2 regions of the Psychrobacter sp. Ps7 genome follow, and region 2 is predicted to be linked to the other one. Evidence: predicted binding sites of a transcription regulator. Region 2 holds the regulator's gene; the other holds the start of a gene.

Region 1 (3,354 bases), on a different contig from region 2:
AACATCGCGCATGGTGGCGGCGATAAATGGAATAATCATGATGGCAAGTACAAGGGATGCCGTAAACATGCCCAGTCCCATTGGTGCGCCCGTAAATAGCTTACCGATGATAGGTAGTGGGCCAATGTGCTCAATAAACCAAGGCTGAATGTGATCACCGAAGAAAGGCGCAAAGACAAACAATCCCCACATACCGTAAATGATAGAAGGGATACCAGCCAATAGCTCAATGGCGATACCAAGTGGTTTTTTGAGGAAGGTTGGGCACATCTCGGTCAAAAATATGGCAATGCCAAAACTGATTGGTACTGCAATTAAAATCGCGATAAAAGATGTCACCAACGTACCATAGATAGGTGCTAGCGCCCCGTACTCATTGGCGACCGTATCCCAATTATTACTCGTATAAAACCCAAGACCAAATGTTTGAATGCTCGGCCATGCTCCGATGATCAAGGAGACTAAAATGCCGCCCAACGATAAGAGTACTAATATGGCAAAAGCCTTAGTAGCATTCACAAACAATAAGTCATAGCGCTTTTGTTTAGCCAGTTGGGACCTTAAATCATTCATAAGTGTCTCAGCATTAAATAGAATCAAGTCAAAATAGTAGAAGCATTCATTCGGTTTTATCACAACAAACTTGTCATCAAATTTGCTGTGATAAAACCTCTCAAATAACTACCGGAGAATAGTTATTCGAGAGGATAACTCGAAAGGGACTAGTAAGGCACTGACAAGGTATTAAAGAATATTTAGCAGAAACAGGTTACTGAGCAGGCTTATAAACAGGCTGTCCATCACTGCCTTTTACCTCATTCCATTTTTCCTTGAATAAGGCAACGGCTGCATCAGAAAATGGTACGTAATCGAGTACCATGGCATCATCGTCGCCTTGGCTATAAGCCCAATCAAAGAAGTTCAACACGCCAGCCACTTGCTGAGGATTCTCTGGCTGCTTATGTACCAAGATAAAGGTCGCAGCAGCTATCGGCCATGCTTGCTCAGTCTCAGAGTTGGTGATGACTTTATAAAAGCCTGCTTGTTTTGACCAGTCGATATCACCTGCCGCAGCAAATGTCTCAGCAGATGGTTGAACGACGTTGCCAGCAGCGTTTTTCAATGCAGTATGTGACATGTTGTTTTGCTTAGCGTAGGCATACTCAACGTAGCCGATAGAGTTTTTCATACGGTTGACGTAGCTAGACACCCCTTCGTTACCTTTACCACCTGCACCAGTCGCAGACGTTGGCCATTTGACTGTTTTATCAACACCAACTGTGTCTTTCCAGTCTGGTGAAACTTTGGCTAAGTAATCAGTGAAGTTAAACGTTGTACCTGAACCGTCTGAGCGGAATACGGTAGTAATAGCAGCATCAGGCAAGGTCAAATCTGGGTTCATGGCTGTGATAGCAGGGTCATTCCAATTACTGATTTTACCCAAATAGATGTCTGCTAACGTTGCACCGTCTAATTTCAACGCGCCCGGCTCAATACCATCGATGTTGACGATTGGCACGACGCCACCGATAACCGTCGGAAACTGAATCAAGCCTGCTGCGTCTAGCTCTTCAGGCGTCATTGGCGCGTCAGACGCCCCAAAATCGACTGTTTTTGATTCGATTTGTTTGATACCACCAGAAGAGCCAATCGACTGGTAATTGACTTGACCACCGGTAGCAGCGTTGTAGTCGTAAGACCATTTAGCATAGATAGGCTGCGGGAACGATGCCCCTGCACCCGTGATATTCATAGCGATATTCTCAGCAGATTTAAAACCTGCTGCAGAAGCAGACGTTGTCTGAGTAGTTGCTTCAGTGGTGGTGACAGCGCTACTGCTATCCGCAGCTGGCTCTGTCGTTTCAGTCGATTTATTACATGCCGTAAGCACTAATGTACAACTAACGGCCACTGCTAATAACGAATAACGCATGTAGGACTCCTAAAGTTTAACAACGATACAAAAAAGCATTGTTTGTGACATGCGTGCTATCTTGCCAAATCTTTATGACAGTTTAATGACAACCTCTGCAATCTTTCATTCGCTTTACATAATATTTAGATAAGCTATCTACAGCTCAGTAATATCAAGTGATTTCAATCACTGGTACTCTAGAGTCGTTCTCATAAAAACATCGAACCTCAAACTCAACGCCTAATATTTTCATCTAAATATCATTAGCCCTCATTGCAGAACTTTGTTAGTATTGATGTGATTTACAACACTGACAGACTCGGGGTGCGGTGTATTATCGGCTCGCTTTACTAAACTTGCTTTATTAAAGTAGTCGCCTTTATACATTCGCTGAGAGATCACCCGCCGAACCTGATGCGGTTAGTACCGACGCAGGGAAGTCTTAAGCACTTTGTTATTTATGGCAAAGGACGTGCAGAAATGCCTTTTTTATCCTCATTACTCCCTTAATGTGCGTGATGTACTATTAAGTAGTGAAGACTGATATAAAGCTGCGTCCAACGTTTGATGAGCATCATCCGCGACTATATTTTTTGGTCGTAGGCTGATGCTCATGAGCTAAATTTGTCTGGATCACAGATGCTACCCCCGCAGCTACTGGCGGTGTTGTTTTTATTCAAAAACCAACACGCTAGGACAGCATATGACAAATTTATTAGCTACTTCTCCTTCTCAAAAACCTTCTAAGACAGACGCGTTAAAGACCCCTGCTCACCGCAGTGCCAGTGATGCTCGTTTCGAAGAAGACGCTCGCGATTTACACCGCATACTCCCCGCCTCCCGTAAAGTCTATATCGAAGGCTCTAGATCCGATATTCAAGTACCCATGCGTGAAATCACGCTTGATCCTACCCCTGTGCAAGGCGTTTCTGAGAACGAATGGGAACAGAACCCACCATTTTATGTTTATGACACATCAGGCGTTTATACCGATCCCAACGTCGAGATTGATTTGACCAAAGGCTTACCAAAGCTTCGTGAAGGTTGGATTGCTGAGCGCGGTGATACCGAACAGTTAAGCGGACTGTCTAGCTCTTATGGAATGGCACGCGCCCGCGATATCAGTACTGCCAATCTACGATTTGCTCATATCGACAAACCTCGCCGCGCCAAAGATGTCGATGGCAAAGCAGGTAACGTCACGCAGATGTACTATGCACGCCGCGGTATTATTACGCCTGAGATGGAATATATCGCCATTCGCGAAACGCAAAAACAACACGCCTTGACTGATATGCGCCAGCACGAAGGCGAGACTTTTGGGGCGCATACGCCTGCGATTATCACCCCTGAATTTGTGCGTAGCGAAGTGGCGGCTGGGCGAGCGATTATTCCTAATAACATTAACCATCCAGAATCTGAACCGATGATTATCGGAC
Region 2 (3,354 bases):
CAAGACGTGTTTAACGATGGCCAAACCTAGCCCTGTGCCGCCAGTCGCCCGACTACGACCTTTATCAATACGATAAAAGCGCTCCGTCAACCGTGCGATATGCTCAGGTGCAATACCAATACCGTTGTCTTCGACGGCAAATCGGCAACCTTCTGACGTTTTTGTCCAGCTAATGGCGATATTACCGCCCTTGGGCGTGTATTTGATGGCATTAATCACCAGATTAGAAAGCGCGCTATTTAGATACATCTCTGAGCCATACAGTCCGTCATAAGTGTCTATCTGCAAGTGAATGGTATGCCCATACTCTTGATTGTACGCTTGCGCATCATCATAAACATGGGTCAGCAGCTTGGTCATATCAATATAACTGAGCTCATGGGTTTCTTCGATTTCGATGCGAGATAACAGCAATAAGTCATTCACAATTCTATTCATACGCGCAGTCTGTTGGCTCATCAGCTCAAACCCTCGCTTCCAATGCGGCGGCATATCTGGCTGATCCGAAAAATTTTCTAGATAACCCATCATGACGGTCAACGGTGTGCGTAACTCATGCGAGACATTCGCCACAAAATCGCGGCGCATCTCTTCTAAATGATGCAAGCGCGTCACATCATAAATAATGAGCAGCTTCTCATCGCCAAAAGGCGTGAGCTCACACTTTAGATAACGCTTGGGCGCGCGCCACGAGACAATGTGCACACCATCCTGAGCACCATCGTTAGGGTTGGTCGTCGCCTGATAATACTGACGAAATTCAGGCGCACTAATAAAGTCAAAAATGCACTTACCTTTATCTGATAACTGTAACAACATTAAATCTTCGGCGGCCTGATTCCACCATTCGAGCCCATCATCGTCATTGAGCAAAACCACCGCATCACGCAATGCGCGTAGTGCGCTTCTAATTTTTTTGAGTTGATCCGTTGTATTCTGCTGAGTTGCTAGCAGTGATTTATTTTGTTGGTCGCCTTGAGCCGATATTAGGGTGTTCATCCATCATCCTTATCACTATTCGCCGTTTTTCACTGTGCTACGATTGACATACTGCTTTTATAGCGAATAAAAACCGTCCGTTAAATTGGTTCAATAAAGCTAGAAAATCGATAGCCTGTCCCGCGTACTGTCTGTATCAACGTATCACATTGATGCGGTCGTAGTAATGTCCGCAAACGTTTGATATGCACATCAATGGTTCTATCTTCGATATATACATTACCGCCCCATACTTGGTCTAGCAGCTGCGTCCGCGTATAGGCACGCTCTGGATGACTCATAAAAAATGCCAGTAATCGATATTCCGTAGGACCAACATCAACCACTTTACCAGCCGCTGTCACCCGCTGACTTTTGGGATCAAGGCTCAGATTGCCGATTTCGATAGGTTTATCACTACTGAGCGCGTTACTACGACGCAATACTGCTTTGATTCTGGATATTAACTCACGTGTCGAAAAAGGCTTGGTCATATAATCATCAGCACCAGCATCAAGGCCATGCACCTTGCTGTCCTCTTCACTTTTAGCCGTCAACATAATGACTGGTATCTCAGCAAGTAGCTCATCATTTTTGAGCAATCGACAAAAATCAATGCCACTTTTATCGCCGGGCAGCATCCAATCTAGCAAAATCAGCGCAGGGCGGTGATCGACCACTTGTTGGTGCGCCTCAGATACATCCGCTGCCTGCAAACTATCAAATCCCGCCATCTCTAGCGTCATGACGATCATTTCACGAATCGCAGGTTCATCTTCAACAATCAAAATTTGCTCATTATACATACGGCATTCTCAGTGTTAGAGGACAACATTTAGCTGACAAAAAAGGCGATAAATGCTCGCCTGCTGCTCCCTATTAAACGGGGTAATTATGACAGCTTAATGACATTCAACTTTTAAGCGGTTCATAGGTCTCGTGACGGCTAATGCTTAGTTTACTCAATCTACTTCTAACAAGAAATTCAATGGCCCATCATTGACGCTCGACACTTGCATATTAGCGCCAAACTGACCCGTTGCCACGTTTGAATGTTGCGTGTTGGCGTAGGCGACCAATTGTGCAAACAACGCTTGCGCCGCATTAGGTGCCATCGCCCCACCAAAGTCAGGGCGACGACCCTTGTCTGTTTTTGCCATTAGCGTAAACTGTGATACCAATAACAGTCCGCCACCAACTTGCTGGACATTTTTATCCAGTTTGCCGTACTTGGCAGGATCATCATCATTGTCAAAAATACGATAGGTGAGGATTTTATCCACCATGCGCTGGGCGCTTGTTAGGTCGTCATCAGGCCCTAAACCAATATAAGCCAATATGCCTTGCTCAATCGTACCAACACACTGCGCATCGACGGTGACACTAGCACGGCGTACGCGCTGTATAAGTGCTTTCATTTACGGATTCCTTACCAATTATGCCCATACAATAATACGCCGTCCATGATAAAATACGGCCATTCTCTTGCTTATTAATTATTACATCACACCCTATTTTGGTAGCCTCATTATGAATGTATTCACTACTTTACAACAGCTTGTCCCGCAGCAGCAACTGAGTAAAGTTGCTGGGCGTCTAGCCGCTAGCCGCCATCCTTATGTTAAACGCACGTTTATCCGTAGCTTTGCTAAAGCCTACAACGTCAGCTTGGACGAGTATGAGCGCCAAAGTCTCAACGCCTATGAGAGCTTTAATGATTTTTTTACTCGTGAGCTAAAAGAAGACGCGCGCCCTATCGACATGACGCCTCATGGTATCGTCAGTCCTGCCGATGGTATTATCTCGCAGTTGGGTCAAATTGACGACCATAAATTGCTTCAAGCAAAAGGTCGCTATTATGACGTTGGTCAACTGCTTGCTGACAGTGAAGATGGACGCTATTTTGCGGATGGCAGTTTTGCGACAGTTTATCTTGCGCCCAGTAACTATCACCGTGTACATATGCCCTTCGCCGGCACCTTAACCAAAACCCGTTATGTACCGGGTACGCTATTTTCGGTCAACAATACTACGGCAGCAAATGTGCCAGACTTATTTGCGCGTAATGAACGCTTGGTTTGTCTGTTTGATACAGCATATGGTAAAGCAGCGGTGGTGATGGTTGGGGCGATGATTGTCGCTGGTATCGAAACCGTGGCGACTGGTAAAATTGCTCGCACTGATGATATTCAAGAAGCTGAGCACAATATGAGCTTTGAGAAAGGCGATGAGCTGGGTCGTTTTTATTTAGGCTCAACCGCAATTGTCATTTTACCAAAAGGCGCAAAAGCAGATTGGCAAGACAGTATGCAAGCCGATAGTGTGGTAAAAATGGGACAGCTACTAGGGACTACTAACGCTTAATAATTGAGCGAT

Evidence for each region. Region 2 encodes PhoB, which activates phosphate uptake and scavenging genes when phosphate is short. Its sites were predicted from a motif close to TGTCATNAANCTGTCATAA; they were not measured.
Region 1: the regulator PhoB is predicted to act here: its motif matches at 2,006-2,024, upstream of pstS (phosphate ABC transporter substrate-binding protein PstS).

What each region holds. Positions count from the first base shown of each region.
Region 1 is NZ_JADQAH010000012.1:412-3,765, reverse strand. Features, by position in the region: gene pstC (phosphate ABC transporter permease subunit PstC) at 1-573, opposite strand, end outside; gene pstS (phosphate ABC transporter substrate-binding protein PstS) at 770-1,933, opposite strand; TPP riboswitch at 2,226-2,370, shown strand; partial or broken gene I3257_RS06040 (phosphomethylpyrimidine synthase ThiC) at 2,619-3,354, shown strand, end outside.
Region 2 is NZ_JADQAH010000023.1:36,474-39,827, forward strand. Features, by position in the region: gene phoR (phosphate regulon sensor histidine kinase PhoR) at 1-999, opposite strand, end outside; gene phoB (phosphate regulon transcriptional regulator PhoB) at 1,080-1,784, opposite strand; gene dtd (D-aminoacyl-tRNA deacylase) at 1,941-2,396, opposite strand; gene asd (archaetidylserine decarboxylase) at 2,509-3,342, shown strand.